2 regions of the Kitasatospora cinereorecta genome follow, and region 2 is predicted to be linked to the other one. Evidence: riboswitches for the same ligand, from Rfam matches in the RefSeq annotation. Region 2 holds a riboswitch; the other holds the start of a gene.
The links. Region 2 has a riboswitch for glycine ahead of gcvP (aminomethyl-transferring glycine dehydrogenase). Riboswitches for the same ligand answer to the same signal wherever they lie in the genome.
Positions count from the first base shown of each region.

Region 1: linked by a shared signal. The riboswitch ahead of gcvT (glycine cleavage system aminomethyltransferase GcvT) and the one ahead of gcvP (aminomethyl-transferring glycine dehydrogenase) in region 2 are both predicted to bind glycine.

Region 1 is NZ_JBHSJP010000001.1:5,122,573-5,137,370, reverse strand. Features, by position in the region: gene ACFPN0_RS23810 (thioesterase family protein) at 1-33, opposite strand, end outside; gene ACFPN0_RS23805 (trimeric intracellular cation channel family protein) at 85-756, opposite strand; gene ACFPN0_RS23800 (oligopeptide/dipeptide ABC transporter ATP-binding protein) at 803-2,116, opposite strand; gene ACFPN0_RS23795 (ABC transporter ATP-binding protein) at 2,113-3,105, opposite strand; gene ACFPN0_RS23790 (ABC transporter permease) at 3,112-4,074, opposite strand; gene ACFPN0_RS23785 (ABC transporter permease) at 4,076-5,080, opposite strand; gene ACFPN0_RS23780 (ABC transporter substrate-binding protein) at 5,166-6,833, opposite strand; gene ACFPN0_RS23775 (enhanced serine sensitivity protein SseB C-terminal domain-containing protein) at 7,019-7,810, opposite strand; gene ACFPN0_RS23770 (enhanced serine sensitivity protein SseB) at 7,954-8,721, opposite strand; gene ACFPN0_RS23765 (AAA family ATPase) at 8,863-9,537, opposite strand; glycine riboswitch at 9,748-9,845, shown strand; gene gcvT (glycine cleavage system aminomethyltransferase GcvT) at 10,022-11,143, shown strand; gene gcvH (glycine cleavage system protein GcvH) at 11,234-11,611, shown strand; gene glyA (serine hydroxymethyltransferase) at 11,630-12,889, shown strand; gene ACFPN0_RS23745 (L-serine ammonia-lyase) at 13,044-14,429, shown strand; gene ACFPN0_RS23740 (hypothetical protein) at 14,684-14,798, shown strand, end outside.
Region 2 is NZ_JBHSJP010000001.1:989,899-1,004,696, reverse strand. Features, by position in the region: gene ACFPN0_RS04570 (MerR family transcriptional regulator) at 34-651, shown strand; gene ACFPN0_RS04565 (DNA polymerase IV) at 717-2,195, shown strand; gene ACFPN0_RS04560 (PRC-barrel domain-containing protein) at 2,117-2,488, opposite strand; glycine riboswitch at 2,615-2,710, shown strand; gene gcvP (aminomethyl-transferring glycine dehydrogenase) at 2,906-5,791, shown strand; gene ACFPN0_RS04550 (DUF5999 family protein) at 5,854-6,060, opposite strand; gene ACFPN0_RS04545 (hypothetical protein) at 6,351-6,956, opposite strand; gene ACFPN0_RS04540 (glutamate-cysteine ligase family protein) at 7,449-8,954, shown strand; gene ACFPN0_RS04535 (CPBP family intramembrane glutamic endopeptidase) at 9,105-9,884, shown strand; gene ACFPN0_RS04530 (Clp protease N-terminal domain-containing protein) at 10,197-10,733, shown strand; gene ACFPN0_RS04525 (EamA family transporter) at 10,801-11,850, shown strand; gene ACFPN0_RS04520 (pyridoxamine 5'-phosphate oxidase family protein) at 12,076-12,771, opposite strand; gene ACFPN0_RS04515 (aminotransferase class I/II-fold pyridoxal phosphate-dependent enzyme) at 12,807-14,138, shown strand; gene ACFPN0_RS04510 (DMT family transporter) at 14,125-14,798, opposite strand, start outside.

The DNA of each region.
Region 1 (14,798 bases), 4.1 Mb from region 2:
GGTGCGCTGCGCCTGCGCTGCTGCCTGTGCCATGGGATGCACCGTACACCGATCGTATTACTAAGCGGTAGCTTTATGTTGCGGTCAGATGACGGCCGGGGTTTCCTCGGCCGTGGCCGAGCGCCGGTTGTAGGCGCGCGGGGCCCGCCAGTGGAATCGCATCGCCAGCAGCCGCAGCACGAACGCGGTGATCACCGCCGCGCCGCTGGTATAGGCGTTGAGGGCGTCGAAACGGATGCAGAGCACCACCATGGCCGCACCCACGATCGCGGGAACCGCGTACAGGTCGCGGTCCCAGCGCAGCAGCGAGGGCACCTCGTTGGCCAGTACGTCGCGGAGCACACCGCCCCCGACCGCGGTGGCCAGCCCCAGAGCGGCGGAGGCGGTGAGACCGAGCCCGTAGTCGTACGCCTTGACCGTGCCGGAGACGCAGAAGAGCCCCAGCCCGGCCGCGTCGAACACGTTGACGCCGACCTGGATCCGTTCGACGTGCGGATGCAGGAAGAACACCAGACCGGCGGCGAGCAGCGGGGTCAGGAAGTAGCCGAGGTCCGTGAAGGCCGCCGGGGGCAGGGCGCCGATGATCACGTCACGGAAGATCCCTCCGCCCAGCGCTGTCACCTCGGCGAGCACCGCGATGCCGAAGACATCGAAGTTCTTGCGTACGGCGAGCAGGGCGCCCGAGATCGCGAAGACGAAGATCCCGATGATGTCGAGCGCATGCTGGACGGAGGGAGTGAAGAGTTCGTTGAGCACCGGACAGTTCTACAACGTCCGGTGCCCACGATGTCGCCATGAACCGTCAGGCGGAACCGGTCTTCCCTTCGGCACCGGTCCCGGCCGCGTCCGACGCCCCGGCCGGAGCGTCGGACGTGCCGGCCGCCTCACCGTCGGGCCCTGCCGTTTCCACGGACTTGTCCGCGACCGGCTCCTCGGCGGCCGGCCCGGCAGCGACCGGCTCACCGGCGGAGGCCTTCTGTGCGGGCAACTCCGCCGCGGGCACCTTCTCGCCGACCGGCTCCTCGACGGGTGCGTCCGCCGGCCTGTCCGCAGCCTTGTCCAGGGTGTCCGGCGTCCTGTCCGTCCCCACGACCGCCTCGATCCCCGTGGCGCGGGTCAGGCCGATCGTCCCGTCCTCGATCTCGGCCGCGAAGTGGCAGGCCACCTTGTGACCGTCACCCAGGTCCGTCAGGACCGGGCGTTCGAGTGCGCACCTGTCCTGCACCCACGGGCAGCGGGTGTGGAACCGGCAGCCGGCCGGCGGATTGGCCGGCGAGGGCAGGTCGCCCTGGAGCAGGATCCGCTCCCGCCGGTCCTCGACCTCCGGATCGGGCACCGGCACCGCGGACATGAGTGCCCGGGTGTAGGGGTGCTTCGGCCCGGCGTACAGCGCGTCGCTGGGCGCCTCCTCCACCAGCGAGCCCAGGTACATGACCCCGATGACGTCGGAGATGTGCCGGACGACGGCGAGGTCGTGGGCGATGACGAGATACGTGAGCCCGAGGGACTCCTGCAGCTCCTCCAGCAGGTTGATGACCTGCGCCTGGATCGACACGTCGAGGGCCGACACCGGCTCGTCGCAGATGATCACGTCCGGTTCGAGCACCAGGGCACGGGCGATGCCGATGCGCTGGCGCTGGCCGCCGGAGAACTCGTGCGGGTAGCGGGACAGCGAGTTCGCGGGCAGGCCGACCTTGGCGAGGATCGACTTGATCTTCTCCCGGCGGTCCGCACGGTCGGTGCCGATCCCGTGGGCCGCCATGCCCTCGGAGAGGATCGACTCGATGTTCTGCCGCGGGTTGAGGCTGCCGAGCGGGTCCTGGAAGACCATCTGGAGCCGGCGGCGGAACTTGCGCATCTCCTCGTCCGGCAGCTTGGCCAGGTCGGTGCCGTCGAAGACGACCTCACCGGAGGTGATGTCCACGAGCCGCAGCACGGCCCGGCCCAGCGTCGTCTTGCCGCAGCCCGACTCGCCCACCAGCCCGTACGTCTGTCCGGCCTCGACGCTCAGCGAGATGCCGTCCACGGCGTACACGTGGCCGACCGTACGGTCGAAGAAGACACCCTTCTTGACGGGGAAGTGGACCTTCACATCGTCGAGTTCGAGCAGGCTCATGCCGAAACCTCCGCCTTGGGCAGGACCGGGTTGACACAGCGCACCTGGTGTCCGGCCGTGCGTGGTTCGGTCAGTTCGGGAGTGCCCGTGAGGCACTCCATCGTGTAGAAATCGCAGCGGGGCGCGAAGGCGCAGCCGTCGGCCCAGGCGATCTTGTCGTTGATCGACCCGCGGATCGGGCGGAGCGGTTCCCCGCGCGGTGCGTCCAGCCGCGGGATGGACCCGAGCAGTCCGTGCGCGTACGGGTGCGTGGGCGCGGCGAACAGCTCACGCCGGTCCGCGGACTCCACCGCCCGTCCCGCGTACAGCACGTTGACCTCGTCGCAGATGCCGGCGACGACCCCGAGGTCGTGGGTGATCATCAGCAGGGCGGTGCCCTCCTGGTCGACCAGTTCCTTGAGGAGTTCCAGGATCTGGGCCTGGATGGTCACGTCGAGCGCGGTGGTCGGCTCGTCGGCGATGAGCAGCCGGGGTGCGCAGGCCACCGCCATGGCGATGAGCGCACGCTGCCGCATACCGCCGGACAGCTGGTGCGGGTACTCCTTCAGCCGCCGGCGCGGGTCCGGGATGCCGACCCGGTCCAGCAGGTCGGCGGCCTCCTTGCGGGCGGCCTCCCCCTTCAGGCCGCGGTGGCGCTGAAGGATCTCCGTCACCTGGATGCCGATGGGGATCACCGGGTTCAGCGAGGACAGCGGATCCTGGAAGATCATCGCGAGCTGGCTGCCGCGCATGTCGCGGAGCTTGCGCCGGCTGATCGTGAGCAGGTCCTGGCCGTCGAACTCCACACGTCCGCCGACCTTCACCCCCTTGTCGGGCAGCAGGCCCATCAGGGCGAGCGAGGTCACGGACTTGCCGCAGCCCGACTCGCCCACCAGGCCGACGACCTGGCCCTGGTCCACGGTGAAGGAGACGCCGTCCACCGCGACGGAGTCCTTGCGGCCGCGTCCGCCGAAGGTGACGCTGAGTTGGTCAACATTGAGCAGTGCCATGGGAGATCAGCCTCGCAGCTTCGGGTCGAGGGCTTCGCGCATGGCCTCGCCGAGCAGGGTGAAGCCCAGTGCGGTGATGATGATCCCGACGGCCGGGTAGGCGGCCATCATCGGCTCGTTGTCGAAGAACCGCTGCGCCTGGGAGAGCATGACGCCCCATTCCGGGATCGCCGGGTCCGGGTTTCCGAGACCGAGGTAGGACAGGGCCGCGGCTTCGATGATCGCGGTGGCGAGGCTGAGCGTCGCCTGGACGATCACCGGGCTGAGCGAGTTGGGCAGGATCTGCGTGAGCACGATCCGCTTCTTCCGGATGCCGAGCGCCTTGGCCGCCAGTACGTAGTCCGCGCCGCCCTGGGCGAGCATCGAGCCACGCAGCAGACGGGCGAAGACGGGGATCTGGACGACACCGACGGCGATCATCACGGTGGTCAGGGACTGGCCCATGACCGCCGCGACGGAGACCGCGAGCAGCAGCGAGGGCAGCGACAGCATGAGGTCGGTGATGCGCATGATCACGGTGTCGATCCGCTGACCGACCTTGCCACCGAGGGTCGCGGCGGCTCCGGAGAGGACACCGACGACGGCGCCGACGATCAGGCCGATGAGCATCGAGACCACACCCACGAGCAGGGTCTGGCGTGCCCCGACGAGCATGCGGGAGAAGAGGTCGCGGCCCAGGTGGTCGAGGCCGAACCAGTTCTCGCCGCGCATGCCGACGAACTTGCCCTGGTTGGTGAAGACTTCGCCGCGCCAGGTCTGGGCGGTGGGGCTGTACGGGGCGACCCACGGCCCCACGATCGCCATCACCACGAACGCGCCGATGACGACGGCGCCGATGATGGCCATCTTGCTGCTGCGGAGCCGCCGCAGTGCCTCGCGCCACAGGCTCGCACCGGAGGTCGACTCGGTCTGCTGGGTCAGCTCGGCGAGCCGGTCGATCTTGTCGGCCCTCTTGGTCAATGTCGTCACGTCAGTGCACCCGCACTCTCGGGTCGATGATGCTGTATGCGAGGTCGACCAGCAGGTTGATGAGGACGTACACCATCGCGATGAAGAGGATGAACCCGACCAGCACCGGGTAGTCGCGGGCATCGATCGAGGTACGGATGAAGGAGCCGATGCCGCCGAACGAGAAGACCGACTCGGTGAGCACCGCGCCCGAGAGCAGGCTGCCGGTCAGCAGACCGACCGCGGTGACCACGGGAAGCAGCGCGTTGCGCAGCACGTGACGGCCGCGTACGACCCGCTTCTCCAGGCCCTTGGACTCGGCGGTGCGGATGTAGTCCTCGCCGAGGACCTCCAGGACGCTGGCCCTGGTCATCCGCACGATCACGGCGAGCGGGATGGACGCGAGGGCGATCGCGGGCAGCACCAGGTGCATGATCGCGTCCCAGGTCGCGTCGAGCTCGCCGGTCAACAGGCCGTCCAGGGTGGCGAATCCGGTGACGTCGGTCGCGTCGAGACCGGTGGAGAGCCTGCCGTAGCTCGGGAAGATGCCCAGTTCGACCGCGAAGATGCCCTTGAGCATCAGCGCGAGGAAGAACACGGGGATACAGATGCCGATCAGCGATCCCGACACCGAGGCCACGTCGAGCCAGCCGCCGCGGTGGCGGGCGGCGAGGTAGCCGAGCGGGATACCGACCAGGATCGCGATGATGATCGCGGCGACGCTGAGTTCCACGGTGGCCGGGAAGCGCAGGACGAATTCGTCCCACACCGGCTGACCGGTCTGGGTGGAGGTGCCGAGGTCCAGTTCGAAGATGCGCTTGAGGAAGCGCCAGTACTGGACGTAGACGGGCTCGTCGAGTCCCAGCGCCCGGTTGATGCGCGTCACTTCGGCTTCGGTCGCCCGCTCGCCCAGGATCGCTGAGGCGGGTCCGCCGGGCAGTCGGTTCAGCCACAGGAAGAGCAGAACCGACAGGCCGAGCAGGGTGGGTATGAGCTGTAGCAGTCTTCGTACGACGAGTCGCAGCACCCCGCGTGCCCCTTTCTTACGTGTCGAAAAGTGGGCCCGCCCGGCCACCGGGAAGCTGTGGCCGGGCGAACCCACTGATGTGCGGTTACTTGAAGGAGACCTCGGCGAAGTTCTCCTGCGTCAGCGGGGAGACCTTCGGCGGGTTGACGTTCTTGGCGAACGCGATGGCGGGCGGCGACGACGAGATCGGGAGACCCGGCAGGTACTCCATGATGGTCTCGTTGGCCTTCTTGTAGGCCTCGACGCGGGCGGCCGGGTCGGTCTCCTTCGACGCGGCGTTCACCGAGTCGAAGACCTTGGCGTCCTTGAAGCCCCACTGCTTGTCGGCGCCGGCGAACCAGGTGCCGATGAAGTTGTAGCCGTCGTTGAAGTCACCGGTCCAGCCCAGCATGTGCAGGGCGCAGGAGCCGGCCTCGGTGGCGTCCAGGTAGTCCGGGGCCCACTTCATGGCCTTCGGGACGACCGTGATGCCGGCCTTCTCGAGGTCGGCCTTCATCAGCTCGAACATGTCCTGCGGGGCAGGCATGTAGGGGCGGGTGACCTCGGTCGGGTAGCAGAACTCGACCGAGAGCTTGCTCTCGCCGGCGTCCTTGAGGAGCTGCTTCGCCTTGGCGGTGTCGAAGGCGTACTGCTTCACCTGGTCCGAGTAACCGGCGACCGTGTCGGGCATGAACTGCGTGGCGACCTTGCCGCCCTCGGGCAGCTGGGTCTTGACGATGTTCTCGCGGTCGATGGCGTGCGCGATGGCCTGGCGGACCTCGGGCTTCTTCAGCGCCTTGTTCTTCGACTGGGTCATGCCCACGTAGAACAGGTTGAAGACGTCACGGGTCGGGACCTCGTAGCCCTCGCCCTCGAGCGTCTTGATGTCGGCGGGTGCGACCAGGTCGTATCCGTCGATGTCACCGGCCTGCAGCGCCTGACGGCGGCCCTCTTCGGTGTCGATCGTGCGGAAGACCAGGTTCTTCACCTTGGCCTTGGCGCCCCAGTAGTCGTCGAAGCGCTCGAGGCTGACTTCCTTGTTGCTCTTGTTCCACTTGGTGATCTTGTACGGGCCGGTACCGGCGACCGTGCCGGCTTCCTGGCTGTACTTGGGGTACGTGATCGCGTCGCCCTTGGCGGTCGCGTCCTGCTTCTCGTACTCCTTGAGGGCCTTCGGCGAGTGGATCGCCAGGGCCTGCAGGGAGAAGCCGCCGGGCAGGTTCGCCGAGGGCTCCTTGACCTCGATGACCGCCGTCTCGGCGTCCTTCGCGGTGCAGGACTTGTAGTTCGCCTTGGGCGCCTCGGCGTCCTCGTTCTTCGCGAAGCCGCCCATGATGGACTGCCAGTAGTACGAGACCGCGCTGGACTGGTACGTGCCCGCCCAGTTGAACCAGTGGTCGTAGTTCGCGCAGACCGCTTCGGCGTTGAACGCCTCACCGTCGTGGAACTTCACGTTCTTGCGGAGGTTGAACGTCCACACCGTGCCGGCGTCGTTGCTCTCCCAGGTCTCGGCCAGTCCGCCGACGAGCTTGCTGCCGCCGGACTCGTGCTCGAGGAGGGCTTCGAACGCCTGACGCGTGACCCGGAAGGTCTCACCGTCGCTGGCGAGCGCCGGGTCGAGGGACCCGGGGTCGCCCGCACCGGCGAAGACGAAGGTGTCCTTCGCCCCGTCCTTGGCATCGTTGTCCCGCTCACTGGAGCAGCCCGTGGCGATCAGACCGACAGCCACAGCCGCCGTGATCGCCCGAACGGTTCGGGACTTGTTTATTCGCATGGTGGGTCCACCCCAGGTCAGCAGTGTGTGGAGAGGTATTGATTCGCCCGAACACTACATTCGCGAAGCAGTACGGAGAACAGTCCGCATAGCGGTGATACCTACCTGAGACCCGGACACTCAACAAACCGGACAGATACGGGACATCCTGCCCGCAGGTGTTAACCGGTTCGACATCAGGCGGTTCAGAGGAGCGGTGACGGCGGGTAGCCGTACCCGGGAGCGGCGGCGGGCGGCGGGCCCGCCTGGGCGTGCGCCTCCCGGTCGTAGAACGGACGGGAGTTGACGCGCAGCCACATCGCGACCGGGTCGTACTCGTCGGACATCGAGACGGTGGAGACCGGCAGCCCGTCGGGGACCACGCCGATCGACTGCCGCATCATCGCGCGGACCGAGTCGACGGACGGCCGGCCCGTGTCGTAGAGGTCCAGTCCGATCGCGAGGTACGGGGCGCCGAGCGCGGGCTGCACCCAGGCGCGGCGCAGCGCGCGGACGGCGGGGGTGCGGTGGGCGTTGTGCGACAGCAGGGCGTAGAACTGCGGGAGCTCGATGGCGGGTTCGGTCAGGCGCAGCGGGCCGGCCGGCATCCGGTCGAGGCCCGTCGCGATGCGGCGCAGGTCCAGCCAGGGGATGCCGACGCCGCCGCCGGGGGCGTGCGGGTTGAGCCAGATGCCCCAGCGGTCGGGGAAGAGGGCGCGGGCGACGTCGCGGCCGGTGATCAGCTCGTGGGCCCTGTTCCAGCCGCTGGCCGAGAGCTCCTGGGCGGAGGTCACACACGGGGCGTAGCCGAGGCCGCCCACCTCCATGTTGCCGTACTGGGCATCGGGTGAGCCCGCCGTGCCGTGCCAGAGCAGCATCCAGATCCGACCGTCGGACAGTGCCTGCAACAGCGCCTCGTACGTGTCGAGACGCCCGGGGGCCACCTGCCGCAGCATGTGCTCGACCTGCCCGGCCGCCGCGGTGCCTGACGCACTCACCCTGGGTCCCGCCCCTCATCGATCCGCTGTCCGCTGCCTCGCGGTGCCGTTCCGCCGCTCCCGGGCACAACGGGGCGGCCCCGCCATCAAACCAGCTTATGTGCCGCCCCTGACACCGGCTCGACGCCAGGGGCGGCCTGTGCTCAGTACCCCTCGCGCCGGTAGAACGGCCTCACCTTGTCCAGCATCCAGTCGCCCACGGGGTCCTGCGTCACGTCGAGCAGGACGAGATTGACCGGCCAGGGCGCCTGGACCCGGCCCAGGGCACGGCCCAGCGCGTCCATCGGGGCACCCTGTCCGGCGCCGTCCCAGGCGGTGCATTCGACGCCGACGAAGAGGACCGGGTCGCCGCCCTCGATGCTGGCCAGCGCCCGGCGGGCGGTGCTCACCACGCCGGCGTCCTGGAATTCGGCGGCCACCGCGGAGAGGAAGTCGACGGGGTCCTGCTTCCAGTCCGGCTCGTACAGCCGCACCCGGCCGCCGCCGGGCCCGTCCAGCGGGGTGCGTCCGGCCCTGCAGAGCTCGGCCACCGCCGGCGGCGGGACGGGCACGCCGACCGCCCCGCCCGGGTTGACCGCGATGCCCAGCTGGGGCGGGAGTCCGCGGGCGAACTCCCGGGCGGGCGCGACGGCGAAGGACATGTGGGATCCGACGCAGTGCAGGAACTGCGCCTCGGAACTGAACACGGGGACGTACGCGCCGCCGTCGATGTCGACCGTCGGCAGGTCCAGGTCGGGGCTGTCGGGTCCGCCGCCGTTCGGAAGGGGAACCCAGACCTGACTGCGGCCGAGCACCTCGACCAGCCTGCTGCCGGCCCCTGGCACGCCGAGCGAGGCGCTGAGCACTTCTTCGAGCTCGTTGGCCGGCCATCCGTGCTGCGGATGGACGTGGGCCTGGGCCGGAATGTCCACGGTGTCTGTGTCCCCTTCTCGCCATGCTGTGCGGCAGAAACCATAGACGAGCCGCGCGCGGACGGCGGCGGCACGGACGACGGCGCGGGCCGGCGCCGCCGTACCGTCCAGATTCCGGACAGCCGGACGGCGATTCCCGGCCTATGCGTCCGCAAACGAGATGCGGGTGATCGCCGAGGCGGCTTCACGGTCGAGGAGCACCGCGGAGGCGCAGCCGGGCGGCAGCAGACCGTTCTCGGTGTCGCGCAGCAGGCGCCCGACCGCGCGCCTGTGCCGGGCGAACGCGTAGCCCGACACCCCGCGGCCGCGCTCCCGCTGGCCCGCCCTGGCCACCTGCGGGGTGACGTCGAGCAGGACGAGGTGCAGGGTGGCGGCACGGCGCAGCGCCTCCCGCGCCAGCCACCGCCGCACCCAGGCCTGCGTACCGCAGTCGTGCACGACGACGGATCCGCCCGAGCGCAGCGCCCGCCACAGCCCGATGTAGTGCGCGGCGCGCACCAGCGGCCGGTACAGGGCGTACGGGAGTAAGCCGGGCAGCGAGCCCGCCCAGCGGTCCCTGGTGTCCTGGGAGTCGATCGCGTGCTCCCGGACCGCACGCCGGATCAGCGTCGACTTCCCGCTGCCGGGCAGTCCGGAAACCACCACCACATCGCCCGCCCCGAAGTCCAGGCTGCGCGGGCCGCGCCCGCCCCGGCCCCGTAGATCACGCACCACCGGCGCGTGCGCGCCCGGAAGCTCCCCGGCGGGTGCCCCCTGCTGTGCGGGCATCGCACCGCGCGCTGCTCCCGTGGTCGTCGCGTAGCGCTGCAACGTCATCGCCCTCCCCCTGCCGAGTGACCCACACCTGACCTGTCCACGAAGTGTAAAGAAAAGGTAATACGGCACAACCCGTTCCTGACGTACGGGTCGCGCCGGGCGTGCCGCCGTGCCGGTGCCTTCCGGCCGCGGGACGGCCGTACGGATCCGGACACCCCACTCTCCCGCAATGCGTGCGATGATGACCCCGCCAACTCCATACCGGCCGTTTGAATCCGCGCGGGAGAGTCCCGGTCACTGTGTGCGCCGGGCGCCGAAGGAGCAAGTTCCTCCCTTGAATCTCTCAGGCCCCGTACCGCGCGGATGAGGCAGATCTGAAAAGCGGGCCGCTCTGCGGCTCCACCCAAGGTGCAAGCCGACCCGGAGGGGCTGACCCGTTCAGACCCCCTCCAAGACCCTTTCGGGGGGTCCCGGCGAACCTCTCAGGTTCCGATGACAGATGGGGAGGGATCGTCCCCTGTCGTCATGCCCTGGAGCCGTATCCATGAGCACTGCCCCCGCCTCCCGTCTCACCGCCCTCGACGCGCTGCATCGCTCGCTGGGCGCGACCATGACCGATTTCGCCGGCTGGGACATGCCCCTGCGCTACGCCAGCGAGCGCGACGAGCACAACGCCGTCCGCACCCGGGCCGGTCTCTTCGACCTGTCGCACATGGGCGAGATCACCGTGACCGGACCGCAGGCCGCGGCCTTCCTGAACCACGCGCTGGTCGGCAACATCGCCACCGTCGGCCCGGGACGGGCCCGCTACACGATGATCGTCGCCGAGGACGGCGGGATCCTGGACGACCTGATCGTCTACCGCCTGGGTGACGCCGAGTACATGGTCGTCGCCAACGCGGGCAACGCGCAGCTCGTCCTGGACACACTGACCGAGCGCGCCGGCGCCTTCGAGGCCGAGGTGCGCGACGACCGCGACGCCTACGCGCTGCTCGCCGTCCAGGGCCCCGAGTCCCCCGCCATCCTGAAGTCCGTCACGGACGCCGACCTGGACGGGCTGAAGTACTACGCGGGCCTGCCGGGCACGGTCGCGGGCGTCCCGGCGCTCATCGCCCGTACCGGCTACACCGGGGAGGACGGCTTCGAGCTCTTCGTCGCCCCCGAGCACGCCGAGCGGCTGTGGAAGGCGCTCACCGAGGCGGGCGCCCCGCACGGCCTGATCCCGTGCGGCCTCTCCTGCCGCGACACGCTGCGCCTGGAGGCGGGCATGCCGCTGTACGGGCACGAGCTGACCACGGCGCTGACCCCGTTCGACGCCGGGCTCGGCCGGGTCGTGAAGTTCGAGAAGGAGGGCGACTTCGTCGGCCGCGAGGCACTGGCGGCGGCTGCCGCGCGTGCCGAGACCGCTCCCCCGCGCAAGCTGGTCGGTCTGGTCGCCGAGGGCCGCAGGGTCCCGCGCGCCGGGTTCTCGGTCGTCGCCGGGGGGCGGGTCGTCGGCGAGGTCACCTCCGGCGCCCCCTCGCCCACCCTGGGCAGGCCGATCGCCATGGCGTACGTGGACGCGGCGTACGCCGCGCCCGGCACCGGAGGCGTCGCCGTCGACATCCGGGGCGCGCACGAGCCGTACGAGGTCGTCGCGCTGCCCTTCTACAGGCGCGAGAAGTAGTCCCGCTCGCCCGGGACGTGACGTAGTCCCGTCTCACCACGCAAGACCACCGTTCATCAGCACTCCCCCGCGTACAGGAGAATTCAGACCATGAGCAACCCCCAGCAGCTGCGGTACAGCAAGGAGCACGAGTGGCTGTCGGCCCTCGAGGACGGCGTGGCCACGGTCGGTATCACCGAGTTCGCGGCCAACGCGCTCGGTGACGTCGTCTACGCACAGCTCCCGGAGGCCGGTGACACGGTGACCGCGGGCGAGACCTGCGGCGAGCTGGAGTCGACCAAGTCGGTCAGCGACCTGTACTCGCCGGTGACCGGCGAGGTGACCGCGGCGAACCAGGACGTCGTGGACGACCCGTCGCTGGTGAACTCCGCTCCCTTCGAGGGCGGCTGGCTGTTCAAGGTGCGCGTCGCGGAGGAGCCGAAGGACCTTCTCTCCGCGGACGAGTACACCGAGTTCTCCGGTAACTGAGACCCAAGGGACCACCTGATGTCGCTTCTCAACTCCTCCCTCCACGAGCTGGACCCGGACGTCGCCGCCGCCGTCGACGCCGAGCTCCACCGTCAGCAGTCCACCCTCGAGATGATCGCCTCGGAGAACTTCGCTCCGGTCGCGGTCATGGAGGCGCAGGGCTCCGTCCTCACCAACAAGTACGCCGAGGGCTACCCTGGCCGCCGCTACTACGGCGGCTGTGAGCACGTCGACGTGGTCGAGCAGATCGCCATCGACCGCATCAAGGCGCTCTTCGGCGCCGAGGCCGCGAACGTCCAGCCGCACTCCGGTGCGCAGGCGAACGCCGCCGCGATGTTCGCGCTGCTGAAGCCGGGCGACACGATCATGGGCCTGAGCCTCGCCCACGGCGGTCACCTGACCCATGGCATGAAGATCAACTTCTCCGGCAAGCTCTACAACGTGGTCCCGTACCACGTCGACGACACCGGTGTCGTGGACATGGCCGAGGTCGAGCGCCTCGCCAAGGAGTCCAAGCCGAAGCTGATCGTGGCCGGCTGGTCCGCGTACCCGCGTCAGCTCGACTTCGCCGCGTTCCGCCGCATCGCGGACGAGGTCGGCGCGTACCTGATGGTCGACATGGCGCACTTCGCCGGCCTGGTCGCCGCTGGTCTGCACCCCAACCCGGTGCCGCACGCCCATGTCGTCACGACCACCACGCACAAGACCCTCGGCGGTCCGCGCGGCGGCGTCATCCTGTCGACGCAGGAGCTCGCCAAGAAGATCAACTCCGCCGTCTTCCCCGGTCAGCAGGGTGGCCCGCTGGAGCACGTGATCGCCGCCAAGGCGGTCTCCTTCAAGGTGGCGGCGACCGAGGAGTTCAAGGAGCGCCAGCAGCGCACCCTGGACGGCGCCCGCATCCTCGCCGAGCGGCTGGTCCAGCCGGACGTGACCGAGGTGGGCGTCTCCGTCCTGTCCGGCGGTACGGACGTCCACCTGGTCCTCGTCGACCTGCGCAACTCCGAGCTGGACGGCCAGCAGGCCGAGGACCGGCTCCACGAGCTGGGCATCACGGTCAACCGGAACGCCGTCCCGAACGACCCGCGGCCCCCGATGGTCACCTCCGGTCTGCGGATCGGTACGCCGGCCCTGGCCACCCGTGGCTTCCAGGCCGAGGACTTCACCGAGGTCGCGGAGATCATCGCCTCCGCGCTCAAGCCGGCCTACGACGCCGACGGCCTCAAGGCCCGCGTGACCGCGCTCGCCGGGAAGTTCCCGCTGTACCCCGGCCTCACGTAGGTCACCCGCAGTTTGCACGCCGGGTGGGGGCACCGCGCACACTGAAGAGTGAGCACGGTGCCCCCACCCTTGTCCCCGCGCTCTTCGAGCCCACCGGCCCGTCCCGCACCACATGGCAGACAACGGCGTCTACCAACCCCTTAGGAGTACTCCCGTGGCCATCTCGGTCTTCGACCTCTTCTCGGTCGGCATCGGCCCGTCCAGCTCCCACACCGTCGGCCCGATGCGCGCGGCCCGCATGTTCGCCCGCCGCCTCAAGAACGAGGGCCTGCTGGCCCACACCGCGTCGATACGGGCCGAGCTGTACGGCTCGCTCGGCGCGACCGGCCACGGCCACGGAACCCCCAAGGCCGTCCTGCTCGGTCTGGAGGGCGAGTCGCCCCGCACCGTCGACGTCGAGGGCGCCGATGCCCGGGCCGAGGAGATCCGCTCCACGGGGCGCATCAACCTCCTCGGCATGCACGAGATCCCGTTCGACGCCGACGAACAGCTGGTCCTGCACCGCCGCAAGGCGCTGCCGTACCACGCCAACGGGATGACGGTCCTCGCGTACGACCACGAGGGCGCCCCGCTCCTGGAGAAGACGTACTACTCGGTCGGCGGCGGCTTCGTCGTCGACGAGGACGCGGTGGCCGGCGAGAACCCCATCGTCCCGGACGACACCGTCCTCAGGCACCCCTTCCGCACCGGCGACGAGCTCCTCCGGCTCGCCCGGGAGACGGGCCTGTCCATCTCCTCCCTGATGCTGGAGAACGAGAAGGCCTGGCGCACCGAGGACGAGATCCGCGCCGGCCTCCTGGAGATCTGGCGCGTCATGCAGGCCTGCGTCTCGCGCGGCATGTCCCGCGAGGGCATCCTGCCCGGCGGTCTGAAGGTCCGTCGCCGCGCCGCGAACTCGGCCCGCCAGCTGCGCGCCGAGGGCGACCCGCAGGCGCACGCGATGGAGTGGATCACCCTCTACGCGATGGCCGTCAACGAGGAGAACGCAGCGGGCGGCCGCGTCGTGACCGCCCCGACCAACGGCGCGGCGGGCATCATCCCCGCCGTCCTGCACTACTACGTGAACTTCGCGGCCGGCGGCTGCACCGAGGCGGAGAAGGACGACAGCGTCGTCCGATTCCTGCTGGCGGCCGGAGCGATCGGCATGCTCTTCAAGGAGAACGCCTCGATCTCCGGCGCCGAGGTCGGCTGCCAGGGCGAGGTCGGCTCCGCCTGTTCCATGGCGGCGGGCGCCCTCGCCGAGGTCCTGGGCGGCTCCGCCGAGCAGGTGGAGAACGCCGCCGAGATCGGCATGGAACACAACCTCGGCCTGACCTGCGACCCGGTGGGCGGTCTGGTCCAGATCCCGTGCATCGAGCGCAACGGCATGGCGGCCGTGAAGGCGGTCACGGCGGCCCGGATGGCGCTGCGCGGCGACGGCAGCCACAAGGTCTCCCTCGACAAGGTCATCAAGACCATGAAGGAGACGGGCGCGGACATGAGCGTCAAGTACAAGGAGACCGCGCGGGGCGGGCTCGCGGTGAACATCATCGAGTGCTGAGGCCGTAGCCCCTGACCAGCGCGTTCGTGTCTTTCGGCGCTGGCCAGGGCCTTCCCTGCTCACACAATGCTCACACAATGGAAAGTCCCTGAGATCTCCCTCGGACAGACGTGAAAGTCCCTGACGGATCCCCCGCTGATGGGCGTCTGAGCTGGGAGTTCGCAGCGTCCGCGCGGTGATGGATGACTCTCGGACACGACAGATCGAACCCATCACCCCCATCCAATAACAAGAGTTTTGTTAAACTCTGCTCCATGGCTATCTCCCCGGCCCCCGGCGAAGGACCCGTCCGGCCTGTATCGGTCTCGCTTCACGAAGGCACCATCGCCGCCCTCAAAGCACGTACGGGCAAAAGAGGCATGTCCGCCT
Region 2 (14,798 bases):
CTTCGAGTGGGCAGGTCAAGGACGGAGGTCGGCGTGAGAAGCAGCGGCGACGGTACGGCTGTGGGTGGGCCGTACCAGCAGCACGGCAGTGCGGCCGACCACACCATCAGGCAACCGGCTCAGCCGGTGATGATGGCAACGGACGGTGTGGCAGTGGCAGGTGAGATCGGCTATCGGGGGCCGACAGCATGCGCAGCGGCCGGGATCACTTACCGGCAGCTCGACTACTGGGCGCGTACGGGCCTGGTGGAGCCGAGTGTGCGTCCGGCCCACGGGTCCGGGACGCAGCGTCTCTACAGTTTCCGGGACGTGGTTCTCCTCAAGATCGTCAAGCGTTTCCTGGACACGGGCGTCGCTCTGCAGAACATCCGCACCACGGTCCAGCACCTGAGGGCCCGGGGGTTCACGGATCTCGAGCGGATGACCCTCATGAGCGACGGGGCGACGGTCTACGAGTGCTCCTCGCCCGACGAGGTCGTGAAGCTACTCCAGGGGGGCCAGGGAGTCTTCGGGATCGCGGTGGGCGTCGTCTGGCGGGACGTGGACGCCGCGCTGTCCCAGCTGCACGGCGAGAGGGTCGACACCGGCGAGACGCTGATCGGCAACAACCCCGCCGACGAGCTGGCCCGGCGGCGCAACCGCGCGGGCTGAGAGCACCGGGGCCGCGCGAGTGCCGGGCAGTCCCGTTGTCAGTGGCGTAGGGCAGCATCGGTGAGGTGAGAGCCGCACCGACCATCCTGCATCTGGACATGGATGCCTTCTACGCGTCCGCTGAGCAGGCGTCGAAGCCCAGCCTGCGCGGCAAACCGGTCGTCGTGGGCGGACTGGGGATGCGCGGGGTGGTCGCCACGGCCTCGTACGAGGCCCGGCGGCTCGGTGTCCACTCGGCGATGCCGATGGCACAGGCCAGACGGCTGGCACCCAACGCGGCCTATCTGGTGCCCCGCTTCTCGCTCTACCGCGCGGTGAGCGACCAGGTGATGGAGCTGCTCGGGCGCCTGTCCCCGCTCGTGGAGCCGCTCAGCCTGGACGAGGCCTTCGTCGACCTGGAGGCGGGTGGGGTCGCCGACGACTCCATGTCCGCCCGCATGGTGGGTGAGCAGCTGCGCACGGTCATCAGGGGTGTCACCGGCCTCAGCGGTTCCGTCGGTCTGGCGGGCTCCAAGATGCTCGCCAAGATCGCCTCCGAGGAGGCGAAGCCGAACGGGCTGCTGCTGATCGAGCCGGGCACCGAGCGTGAGCTCCTGGCCCCCATGCCCGTACGGACCCTCCCGGGTGTGGGACCCGCCACCGGTGACCACCTCCGGCGGGCGGGCATGACCGTGGTCCAGGACCTCGCGGAGGCGGGCGAGGCGGAGCTCGTACGGCTCCTGGGCAAGGCGCACGGCGTCGGGCTGTACCGCATGGCGCTCGGGTACGACGACCGGCCCGTCGTCGCGGAGCGGGACGCGAAGTCCGTGTCGGTCGAGGACACCTTCGATGTGGACCTGCACGACCGGGTGCGCGTCAGGACGGAGGTGGAGCGTCTGGCGGACCGGTGCGTCCACCGGCTCCGGGGCGCGGGACGGTCCGGCCGGACCGTCGTCCTCAAGGTGCGCCGCTACGACTTCTCGACGCTGACCAGGTCCGAGACCCTGCGCGGCCCCACGGACGACCCCACCGTCGTCAGGGAGGCCGCGGCCCGGCTCCTGGAGGCCGTCGACACCACCGGTGGCGTGCGGCTGCTGGGGGTGGGGGTCACCGGGCTCGCGGACTTCACACAGGAGGATCTCTTCGCGCAGGCAGCCGACGCACGGCAGTCAGCCGACGCGCAGCGGGCGACGGCGGACGAGCCGGGGTCCGGGGCCGCCGCGGTGCCGGACGAACCGGACGCCGCGGCGGGGGAGGACGCCTCGCACGAGAGCGCCGCACAGCTGTCCGCCCGGCGCTGGCAGGCCGGGCACGACGTACGCCACGACGTCCACGGCCATGGGTGGGTGCAGGGCAGTGGGGTCGGCCGTGTCACCGTGCGGTTCGAGGAGCCCGGGATGCCGCCCGGCCGGGTGCGCACCTTCCGCATCGAAGATCCGGAACTCCACCCGGCCGACCCGCTGCCGCTGGTGCGGGACCCGGTGGACTACTCCTCGTGGCCGGCCAGCCTGCCGAACTCCCTGTCCGGCCCGGTCCCGCCCGGGGGGGCGGAGTCCAGCCCGTAGTGGCGGTAGAGCTGCAGCTCCTGCTCCGGGGAGAGGTGACGGCCGACACCGAAGTCGGGTGCGTCCTTGATCAGGGCGCGGTCGAAGGGGATCACCAGAGTGCCGTCGACGAATTCGCTGGGCTCCAGCGGGACGAACGCGTCCCGGGTGAAGAGCCCGGTGCGGACGGCTGCCCACTCGGGTACGCCGGTGGCGTCGTCGAGATAGACCTCGTCCACCGTTCCGATCTTGGCCCCCTTGCGGTCGAAGGCCTTGCGGCCGATCAGGCTGCGCGGATCGATGTCGGTCTGCACGGTGCCTCCCACTGGTCGCAACAGGGTGGTCGCAACTGCTCCACAGGCACAACGAAAGGCCAGATCCGGGGCTTCGGCCACTCGAGACGCCGGCTCCGGCCCGCTGGTAGTCTGGAACACGGCTGCCGACCCCGCGCGGGAGAGCCCTCCGGAGAAATCCGGAGGCGCCGAAGGAGCAACTCCTCCCCGGAATCTCTCAGGCCCCCGTACCGCGCGGACGAGGTCACTCTGGAAAGCAGGGCGGGACCCGTACGGCACGTGCCGTCGAGGGCCCCCGTCCTCACCGACGGTGAAAGCCGGTACGCCTCCGGGCCGTGCCGGTGAAGCTCTCAGGTCGAGATGACAGATGGGGAGGCCGTCCGGGCAGCCACGCCGTGGTGCCCCTCGCAGGTCGTGACAGACCAGGAGGCCTCCATCATGACCCCCCGTCGCACTCCGCTCTCCCAGCTGGAGCAGGGCATTCCGTTCGAGCAGCGCCACATCGGGCCCGACGCCGAGGCCCAGGCGAAGATGCTCGCCCAGGTCGGATACGGCTCCCTCGACGAGCTCACCGCCGCAGCGGTGCCCGACGTGATCAAGAGCGCCGAGGCGCTGAACCTTCCTGCGGCCCGTACCGAGGCCGAGGTCCTGGCCGAGCTGCGACGTCTCGCCGACCGCAACCAGGTGCTCGCCCCGATGATCGGGCTCGGCTACTACGGCACCTTCACCCCGCCGGTGATCCTGCGCAACGTCATGGAGAACCCGGCCTGGTACACCGCGTACACGCCGTACCAGCCTGAGATCTCCCAGGGGCGGCTCGAAGCCCTGCTGAACTTCCAGACGATGGTGGCCGACCTCACCGGCCTGCCGACCTCCGGGGCCTCGCTCCTCGACGAGGGCACGGCGGCCGCCGAGGCCATGGCCCTGGCCCGACGTGTCGGCAAGGTCAAGGACGGCGTCTTCCTGGTCGACGCCGACACCCTCCCGCAGACCGTCGCGGTGATCGAGACCCGCGCCGAGCCGACCGGCGTCGAGGTGGTCGTCACGGACCTCTCCGACGGAATCCCGGCGGACGTCGCCGAGCGGGGCGTCTTCGGCGTGCTGCTGCAGTACCCGGGCGCCTCCGGAGCCGTGCGCGACATCAAGCCCGTCATCGAGCAGGCCCACGAGCTCGGGGCGATCGTCACCGTCGCCGCCGACCTGCTGGCCCTGACCCTGCTGACCTCGCCCGGCGAGCTGGGCGCGGACATCGCCGTCGGCACCACGCAGCGCTTCGGCGTCCCGATGGGCTTCGGCGGACCGCACGCGGGGTTCATGGCCGTGCGCGAGAAGTTCGCCCGCAGCCTGCCCGGCCGCCTCGTCGGCGTCTCCGTCGACGTGGACGGCAACAAGGCCTACCGCCTGGCCCTGCAGACCCGCGAGCAGCACATCCGTCGCGAGAAGGCCACCAGCAACATCTGCACCGCGCAGGTGCTGCTCGCCGTCATGGCCGGGATGTACGCGGTCTACCACGGCCCCGAGGGCCTGCGGACGATCGCGCGGCGTACGCACCGGTTCGCCACGATCCTCGCCGAGGGGCTGCGGGCCGCCGGTGCCGACGTCGTGCACGGCGCGTACTTCGACACGCTGACCGTCCGCGTCCCGGGCGCGGCGGCGGGCGTCGTCGCCGGGGCCCGTGAGCGAGGGGTCAATCTGCGGCTCGTCGACGCCGACCGGGTCTCCGTCGCCTGTGACGAGACCACCACCCGTGCGCAGATCGCCGCCGTCTGGGCGGCCTTCGGTGCCGCCGGCGACATCGAGGCCCTCGACGCCGAGGCAGCCGACGCGCTGCCCGGGAACCTGCTGCGCGCCGACTCCTTCCTCACCCACCCGGTCTTCCACCAGCACCGTTCCGAGACGGCGATGCTGCGCTACCTGCGCAAGCTCGCCGACCGTGACTACGCGCTGGACCGCGGCATGATCCCGCTCGGCTCGTGCACGATGAAGCTCAACGCGACCGCCGAGATGGAGTCGATCACCTGGCCCGAATTCGGTGCGCTGCACCCCTTCGCGCCGGCCGAGCAGGCCCAGGGCTTCCTCACCCTCATCCGTGAGCTGGAGGAGCGTCTCGCCGAGGTCACCGGCTACGACGCCGTCTCCCTCCAGCCCAACGCCGGCTCGCAGGGCGAATTCGCCGGTCTCCTGGCCGTGCGCGCCTACCACCGGGCCAACGGCGAGGAGCAGCGGACCGTCTGCCTCATCCCGTCCTCCGCGCACGGCACCAACGCCGCGAGCGCCGTGATGGCGGGCATGAAGGTCGTCGTGGTGAACACCGCCGACGACGGCGAGGTCGACATCGAGGACCTCCGCGCCAAGATCGAGAAGCACCGCGACGAGCTCGCCGTCCTGATGATCACCTACCCCTCCACGCACGGCGTCTTCGAGGAGCACGTCGCCGCCATCTGCGGTGAGGTGCACGACGCGGGCGGCCAGGTGTACGTGGACGGAGCCAACCTCAACGCGCTGGTCGGCCTGGCCAAGCCCGGCAAGTTCGGCGGGGACGTCTCCCACCTGAACCTGCACAAGACCTTCTGCATCCCGCACGGCGGCGGTGGTCCGGGTGTCGGTCCGGTCGGCGTGCGCGCGCACCTGGCGCCGTACCTCCCGAACCACCCGCTCCAGCCCGCGGCGGGCCCGGAGACCGGCGTCGGTCCGATCTCGGCCGCCCCCTGGGGTTCGGCCGGCATCCTGCCCATCTCCTGGGCGTACGTACGGCTGATGGGCGGCGAGGGCCTGAAGCGTGCGACGCAGGTCGCCGTGCTCGCGGCCAACTACATCGCCAAGCGTCTGGAGCCGCACTTCCCGATCCTGTACAACGGCCCGGCCGGTCTGGTGGCGCACGAGTGCATCGTGGATCTGCGCCCCATCTCGAAGGCGACCGGTGTCAGCATCGATGACATCGCCAAGCGGCTGATCGACTACGGCTTCCACTCGCCGACGATGTCGTTCCCGGTGGCCGGGACGCTGATGATCGAGCCGACCGAGAGCGAGGACCTCGCCGAGCTCGACCGGTTCTGCGACACGATGATCGCCATTCGCGGTGAGATCGAGAAGGTCGCTTCCGGCACCTGGACCGCGGACGACAACCCGCTGCGCAACGCGCCGCACACCGCGGCCGCTCTGGGTGGCGAGTGGACGCACGCCTACAGCCGCGAGGTGGCGGTCTTCCCGGCCGGCGTCTCGCCGTCGGACAAGTACTGGCCGCCGGTGCGCCGGATCGACGGGGCGTTCGGCGACCGCAATCTGGTCTGTTCCTGCCCGCCGCTGGACGAGTACGACCAGTAGGACACGCGTCGGGGCCGGTGCGGAGACTTCTCCGGCCGGCCCCTGTGTCTTTTCCGCCGTGGTCAGGCGGCTTTCATCACCTGGCCGTTCCTCAGGGTCCGGTGCGGGGCGATGATCTGCCCGTCCGGGAGCAGCTCACCGGTGTCCTCGAAGAGCAGGACGCCGTTGCACAGCAGGCTCCAGCCCTGTTCCGGGTGGTGTGCCGTCAGGCGTGCGGCTTCCCGGTCGGCGGAGTCTGCGGTCGGGCAGGGTGGCTGGTGCTGGCACATGGATGGGTTCTTTCGCTGCGTCGAGTCGAGTGTCCTGCGGCGTGACGATGTGTTCATGGCCCGCCCCCGTATCAGATCGGTCCGGTCCCAGTGTTGCCCTACGGGCGTCATTCCGCAGGCATTTCGCCACAGCTCCTCTTCTCCTTCCCGGACGCGTCACCCGGCCGGACGGTCCAACACAACTGGACTGTCCCTCCGGGTGGTTCGGGGTGACCTGACCGGGCTAGTCCGGACGGGCGGGCGGACGCGCCCCCGCCGTGGAGACGACGGGGGCGCGTGAGGCCGGAGGATCAGGCCGGTGACCCGAGGAGGCCGGGGAGCTCCGGAAGCGGAGCCGGGGTGACACGCAGAGTCATGACCGGAAGCAGATCGGCGACCCGGTGCGGGCGCTGGGCTGTGATCCCGGGAGGCGCGGGCGCCAGGGGCACCAGCACATCGGTCGGAGCGAGTGTCCCGCCCGCGGCATCGGCCTCGGTGTCGTCGTGCAGCCACAGGGTGAGCATGTAGAGCTCCGGGATGGACAGCAGACGCGGCTGGTAGTGCGCTGCCGCCGACTCGGCCTGTCGCACGGCGAGTTCGGTCGAGGCGAGGTAGGGACCCTCGAAGAAGTGCGAGAAGGTCCAGCCGTCGGCGGTGAGCACGGTGTCCGCGGCGGCGACGGCGCGTTCACCGCTGCGGATCAGGAAGCGCCAGCCGGCGAGGCGGGTGGAGGGTGCTGTCCCGCTCGGCGCGATCCGGTCCAGCACATGGACGGGGAGGGGAAGCTCGGGGCTCAGCGATCCCTGGACGGACCGGAGAGCGGGTGTATGGGCCTCGCGGACGGCGGTGGGAGAACCGAGTGCTGCGAGAACGCTGCGCAGTGCGGGCGCTGGGGCCGGAGAAACATGCAGCGGCATAGTGGGTCGCCTCTCACTTCGGAGACACGGTGATGCGTGGGCGGGTGCAGACGGCGCTGTCGGCGTGCGGGGCCAGAGGACGGCCGGCGACCGGGCGGACCGGCCGGTGCGTCAACTCTCTGCCGCGTTCGCAGAGTTTATACGACAAATGTTCACACGATGTTTCGGCTAGCCGTTCCACGTATTGTCCACAAGATGGATTTAAGCCTCTGAATTGCGGGATTTCTGCTACTTCGACCCCGCCTGGGAAGCCTGCGGCCAGGAATTTTCACGTGACGGCGGTAGGCTGAAACGCATCGGTGTTTCCATGCGCTCCCGGCGGCACGAACTCCATATGCTGCATGCCGACGGAATGTGCCTCCGGCTTCCGCCAACAGACTACTGGGTGCCCGATGGTCGTGGGGGCGTTATAGATCACCTCGTCGGGGCATTATCGATCGTGATGCGAGCGGCCTGTGCCGCGGGCCGCCCACCCGAGGAGGGGACCCTTCGATGGGCGAGAAGGTCGTGGCGGACAGCTTTGATCTGTCCGGTCGGCAGGTGTACCGCAAGAAGCTCACCCAGTGCCTGGAAGGGCTGGAGAGGCTCCTGTCGGAGCAGAGGTTCGATCGGCCCAGGAATCTCATGGGGCTGGAGATCGAGCTGAATCTCGCGGGTCCGGACGGCATGCCGCGGATGCGCAATGCGGAGGTGCTCCAGCGCATCGCCAGCCGGGATTTCCAGACCGAACTAGGGATGTTCAATCTGGAAGTAAACATTCTGCCGCACCGGCTGAGCGGCAGGGTTTTCGATCAGCTCGCCGAAGAGCTCCGCACCGGGCTCGCCTATGCGCACCGGAAGGCCGCGGAGGTGGACGCCGGGATCGTGATGATCGGCATCCTGCCGACACTCGGCCGCGATGACGTGGTCTCGGCGAACCTGTCGGACGTGGACCGGTACACACTGCTCAACGACCAAATGGCGGCGGCCCGCGGCGAGGATTTCGTCCTCGATATCGAGGGCGTCGAACGACTTGTCTGTTCCTCCTCCTCCATCGCTCCCGAATCGGCCTGCACCTCGGTCCAGTTGCACCTGCAGGTGACACCCGCCCGCTTCGCCGACGTGTGGAACGCCGCCCAGGCCATCGCCCCCGTCCAGATCGCCCTCGGGGCCAACGCCCCCTTCCTGTTCGGCAAGGAGCTGTGGCGGGAGTCGCGGCCGCCGCTGTTCCAGCAGGCCACGGACGTACGGCCGCCCGAGCTCAGGAATCAGGGGGTTCGGCCCAGGACATGGTTCGGGGAGCGCTGGATCGGCTCCGCGTACGAGCTCTTCGAGGAGAATCTGCGTTACTTCCCGCCCCTGCTGCCGATCTGCGACGACGAGGAACCGCTGCGGGTGCTGGACGAGGGCGGTGTACCGACCCTGGCCGAACTCGTCCTGCACAACGGCACGGTCTACCGGTGGAACCGGCCGGTGTACGGGCTGGCCGACGGTGTTCCCCATCTGCGGGTGGAGAACAGGGTCCTGCCCGCCGGGCCCACGGTCGTCGACGTGATCGCCAACGCTGCCTTCTACTACGGGCTGGTGCGCGCGCTGGCCGACGAGTCACGGCCGGTGTGGACCAAGCTGCCCTTCGAGGCCGCCGCCGAGAACTTCGACACCGCTTGCCGCCACGGGATCGACGCCGAGCTGCTGTGGCCGCGCCCCGGGCGCTCGGGAGGTGTGACGAAGGTGCCCGCCGTCAAGCTGGTGCGGGACGAACTGCTGCCGCTGGCCGCAGCCGGGCTCGACGCCTGGAACATCGAGCCCGCGGACCGCGACCTCTATCTGGGAGTGATCGAGGAGCGCTGCCGCCGCCGCGTGAACGGGGCCTCCTGGCAGGTCGACACGTATCACCGGGCACTGGAGGCAGGCCTCGAACGGGACGGGGCGCTGGCGGCCACCACCCGGCGCTACGGCGAACTGATGCAGTCGGGCGAGCCGGTGCACACCTGGCCGGTCGGCTTCCCCGCCCCCTGAGGAGGACGGGCGGCCCTCGCCGGCAGCCGCCCGTACCCGCGCCGTCGCTCGGAGGCGGCCGCCCGGTGTCCCTCCGCGCCCTTGCCGTCGGGCAAGCTAGGACGCACTGACGCACGGCTGAGGGCAGGTGTACGGGTGGAGGCGGGGCGCGTGGCTGGATCCATTGCTCACGAGGAGGTGTCACGGCGGACCCTGCGGTCGGAGACGCTGCTGGTGCTGGCCGTCTCGCTCGGGGCCAGCGGGGTGTCCGCCCTGATCAGCTTCGTCGGATCGCTGACGAAGCCAGGGGGTCTGAAGGACCAGGCCGCGACGCTGAACGGTTCCTACGCCCCCGGACGGCCGTGGCTGGACCTCTCGTGGCAGCTGTTCGGCATCGCTTCCGCTCTGGTGCCGGTCGCGCTGGTGGCCCATCTGCTGATCCGGGAAGGGGCCGGCCTGCGGACCCTCGGCTTCGACCGTACGAAGCCCTGGCCGGACCTGGGCCGCGGCACGTTGGTCGCTGCGGGGATCGGCAGTGCCGGGCTGGCGTTCTACCTGGTGGCGAGGGCCGGCGGATTCAACCTGACGGTGGTCCCGGAGTCGCTGCCCGAGGTGTGGTGGAAGTTTCCGGTGCTGATCCTCTCCGCGGTGCAGAACTCCGTCGTGGAGGAAGTGATCGTCGTCGGCTACCTGCTGCGCCGGCTGGGGCAGCTGGGGTGGACGCCGATGGCGGCTCTGGCGGCGAGCTCGGTGCTGCGCGGCTCGTATCACCTGTACCAGGGAATCGGCGGCTTCATCGGGAACGTGGTCATGGGCGTCGTCTTCGTTCTGCTGTACCGGCGATGGGGGCGCGTCGGGCCGCTGGTCGTCGCGCACGCCCTGCTCGACATGGGGGCCTTCGTCGGATACGCGCTGCTCGCGGGCAAGGTGGACTGGCTGCCCACGCCGTGACGGACGCCCGCTCCTACCCGGTGGGTGTGTTTGCGGCGGATGGTCATCCCGGGCACCTGGCCGCGGCGCGATCCTCGTGATTCCGCAGAAGGAGCTGTACCCGATCCTCGCCGGCGATCACTGAGGCGTGCGGTCCGAACGGCGGCCGATCGGCACCTTGCGGCCGGTCCGCAGGGCCTCCGCGCCGTCCAGGGTGGCCAGATCTCATCCCCAGGGATGAGGAACCACCCGGACATGCCCGTCCACGGTGGTAGGTCCGGATGGGTCGTGCCGGGGATGTTCTCGCCCTCCGGGGGTGATGGGGTAGGAATCGTGCACAATGCCACGCGATGGATCCCCGGACAGACCCCGCCGAACCCCGCCGAACCCGCTGCCGGGCTCGCCGCGGAGATGGCGGCGGTCGCGACCGGCGCGCGCAGGCGGGCAGTGCGTGACGGTGACCGCCACATCGACACGGCGCATCTCCTTCACTCCCTCATCGAGTCCGATCCCGGCGTCCGGGAGGCGTTCGGCGAGGGACCCCGGCTGGCCCGAGTCCTCGGCTATCTCGTACAGCGCAGCATCGGGTACGGCCTCCGCTGGCAGGGCGTACGGGAACGCCCGGGTGCGCTGCCTGCCTTGCGGGGCGCGGTGGACGGGTGGTCGCCCTCGGCCGCGGCGGCGCTGGACCGGGCGGTGCGTGGGGCGGTTCTGCGCGGAGAGCCCCGCGCCGGTGGCCTCGATCTCCTTGCCGCACTGGTGGCCGACCCGCAGTGCCGGGCCGTCGAGGTGCTGGAGCGGGCGGGCGTCGATGCGGCATGGCTCGCGGGCCGGACGGCCGACCGGCTGACGGGGGCGGCGCGGGGGTGATCGTGGACACGGCACCGACAGGGGTAACGGTGGTGACGCTCCTGACGTCAGCTGCCATGATATGCCGATGCACGCGTCTCAGAGGAGAAGTGCCGGTCTGGGCCTGGCCCTGGCCTCGGCCTTCGCATTCGGTGGTTCAGGGGTGGCGGCCAAACCGCTGATCGAGGCGGGGCTCGACCCCCTGCACGTGGTGTGGCTGCGGGTGACCGGTGCCGCTCTCGTCATGCTGCCCGTCGCCTGGCAGCACCGGAAGCTGGTCCGTGAACGGCCCGTGCTGCTGGCCGGATTCGGACTGTTCGCCGTGGCCGGCGTCCAAGCCTTCTACTTCGCCTCGATCTCCCGTATCCCGGTCGGCGTCGCCCTTCTCGTCGAGTACCTGGCGCCCGCGCTGGTCCTGGGGTGGGTGCGCTTCGTGCAGCGCAAGCCCGTCACCCGGGCCGCCGCGGCCGGAGTGGTGCTGGCCGTCGGCGGACTCGCCTGTGTGGTCGAGGTCTGGGCCGGTCTGAGCTTCGACGCCGTGGGGCTGCTGCTCGCACTCGGAGCGGCGTGCTGTCAGGTGGGCTACTTCGTGCTGTCCGACCAGGGCAGCCAGGACACCGGGGACGGGGATACCGCCGCCGAGCCGCCGCATCCCGTCGGCGTGATCGCGTACGGCCTGGTGGTCGGCGCGGCGGTCCTCACCGTGGTGGCCAGGCCGTGGGGCATGGACTGGACGACACTCGGCGGGAACGCGGCGATGAACGGGCATCAGGTCCCCGCATGGCTGCTGCTCGGCTGGATCGTCCTGCTCGCGACCGTGCTCGCCTATGTCACCGGAGTGGTGTCCGTACGGCTGCTCTCGCCGCAGGTGGCGGGCGTCGTCGCCTGTCTGGAGGCGGTCATCGCCACCGTGCTGGCCTGGGTGCTGCTCGGCGAACACCTCTCCACGCCTCAGCTCGTGGGCGGCTGCGTCGTCCTGATCGGGGCGTTCATCGCGCAGTCCTCCGCACCCAGGCCGCCGTCCGGACCGGTGGCATCCGGCCCGGGCACGCCCGGACCCCGCGCGGAGGGGGCAGCGGGCGCCCGCGCATCCGCCGCTGCCGGAGGTGAGCTGTCCGGTTCTCCGGCCTCACCGTAGGGTGGCGATCGCGCGGCGCACCGTACTTCCGCCTCCTGCCGCCAGACACGCGGCAGCCACTCCTGACGAGGACCGGGCCCAGGTGCCTCCCGAGCGGGAGCCGCCCCGCGTGCGGAGCCTGGCGACCACCCCTCCCACTCTCCTCCGGCCTGCGCCTGGACGCGCCGTCCGATAGGCCCGTCGCCGGCCGGGACGACGGGACCACCGTGCCGGCCGGGGCGTGCTTCAGAGCGCGGCCAGATAGTCGGGCACCGGGACCGCGGGGTCCAGATCGTCGGACGGCACCGGTGCGGCGTATCCGTGGGCCAGGGGAATCACTCCGGCCCAGTACGGCAACGAGAGGTCCGCCGGATCGTCGTTGGGGCCGCCGGTGCGGACCTTCGCGGACAGCTCCTCAAGATCCAGGCGGATGACGGCCGTCGCGGCGAGCTCCTTCGCGTCGGCCGGCCGCGAGTCCCGGGACCTGCCCGGTACGACCTGGTCGACGATGGCGTCGAGCGCGATGCGCCGCTCCTCCGGGTCGGTGACCGTACGGGCGATGCCGTGGACCACCACGGAGCGGTAGTTCATCGAGTGGTGGAAGGCGGAACGGGCCAGCACCAGGCCGTCGACGTGGGTGACCGTCAGGCAGACCGCCATGCCCGGATCCGCCGCGCCGGCGTCGCGCAACGGTCGGGATCCGGTCGAGCCGTGCACGTACAGCCGTTCGCCGACCCTGCCGTAGAGCGTCGGGAGCACGACCGGCGCGCCGTCGCGGACGAAGCCCAGGTGACAGAGGTACGCCTCGTCGAGTATCGAGTGGACCAGCTTTCGGTCGTACGAGGCGCGCTGCTTGGCCCGGCTCGGGACCGTACGCACGGTCGGCTGGTAGGGGACTGCGACGTCCGTCCCGGTGCTGTCGGGCCCAGAGGTGTCCGGCATTGCCTTCTCCATTGCACTAGTGCATAATCACGTTTGTGCTAGGAGAGTATCGGATCAGTGGGCGGCGTGCATCGGAAATCGCCGCGAGTGTGGAGCGGGGGGTCGGCTCGGGAGACCTCGCGCCCGGTCATGCGCTGCCCCCCATGCGGGAGTTGGCGTCCCTGCTCGGCGTCAACCCCAATACGGTGGCCGCCGCCTACCGGACGCTCCGCGAGCGCGGAGTGATCGAGACGGCGGGTCGCAGAGGGAGCAGGGTGCGATCGAGCCCCGCGAGCACGGCGCGTGGCTCGCTCCGGATCGAGGCGCCGCCGGGTGTGCGTGACCTGGGTGAGGGCAACCCGGATCCCGCCCTTTTGCCGGACCTCGACGAGGCACTGGCCGCCGCCGCGCGGTCGTACGCCCGGCAGCCCGGCATGTACGGGGACGCCCCTGTCCTTCCCGGACTCGCGGCGTTCGCGCGGGCCGCGATGGATGCCGACGGTGTGCCCGCCGGCCCCCTGGCGGTCGCCTCGGGGTCCCTCGACGCGATCGAGCGGGTGCTGTCGGCGCATCTCAAGCCCGGCGACGCGGTCGCCGTCGAGGACCCGGGGTGGGGCGGTCTGCTGGACCTCGTCCCGGCGCTGGGACTGCGTGCCGTGCCGGTCGCGCTGGACGAGGAGGGCCCGCTGCCCGGCCAGGTGGAGCGGGTCCTGCGGGCGGGAGCCAGGGCCCTGGTCGTCACCGACCGGGCGCAGAACCCGACCGGTGCGGCGGTGAGCGGCCGCAGGGCGGCCGAGCTCCGGACCGTCCTCGCGGAACACCCGGATGTCCTGCTCATCGAGGACGACCACGGCCACGCCATCGTCGACCTTCCGCTGCACCCCCTGGCCGGAGTCACGGAACGCTGGGCGCTGGTGCGGTCCGTCGCCAAGGCGTACGGACCGGATCTGCGCCTCGCGGTGCTCACGGGCGACGCGCTGACCGTGGACCGGGTGACCGGACGCCAGCGGCTGGGGCCCGGCTGGGTCAGCACGCTGCTGCAGCGGACCGTGGTGCACCTGTGGACGTCGGGGGCGGTGGACGCGGCGGTGATCGCCCGGTCCTACGGGGAGCGCCGGCAGGCGCTCATCGATGCGCTGGACGCGCGAGGCGTCCCGGCGTACGGGCGGAGCGGAATGAACGTGTGGGTGCCCGTCAGCGACGAGACGGGCACAGTGGCCCGGCTGCTGCACTCGGGCTGGGCGGTGGCCCCGGGGGCGCGCTTCCGGATGGATTCGCCGCAGGGGGTGCGCCTGACGGTGTCCCCGCTGACCGCGACCGACATCGCGCCCCTGGCGGACGCGGTCGCGGCCGCGGTGGGGCCCGTCCGGCCCGTCAGCTACGGCTGAGCCGCGGGACGGTGGCCTCCGGTGGTCCGGTGGGCCGCGCGGGCTCGGCGCGGGCCCGGCTCTGGGTGAGTGCGGCGCCGACGAGGACGATCAGGGCGCCGACCGGGGTGTTCCAGCTCAGCTGCTCGTCGAGAAGGGCCACGCCGGCCGCGGTCGCGATGACCGGGATGAAGTAGGTGACCATCTGAGCCGTCGTCGGGCCGACCTCCGTCACGAGTCCGTACTGGACAAGGAGGGCCAGTCCTGTGCCGAGCGCTCCCAGAGCGATCACGGAGAGCGTCGGAAGGAGCGGGAAGCTGTCGGGGAGCGAGGTGAACACAGGGGTGACCACGGCGAGTTGCAGCGTCCCGAGGAACAGCTGACTGCCGGTCATCGCCAGCGCCGACGAGCCGGTGCCCGCCAGGGTGCGACGGAGGTAGATCCAGCCGACGGGATAGCTGAGGGAGGCCAGGAGGGCCATCGCCGTGCCGCTCAGGTCCAGGCCGGAGAAGCCCTGCCAGGCGCCCAGCACCGTCAGTACACCGATGAAGCCCAGGCCCAGCCCGGCGACCCGGCGGCGGGTCGGCCGGTCCTCGGAGAGGGCGACGAGCGAGAGCGCCATGCCCCACAGGGGCGAGGTCGCGTTGCAGATTCCGGCGAGCGTGGACGGGATGGTCAGCT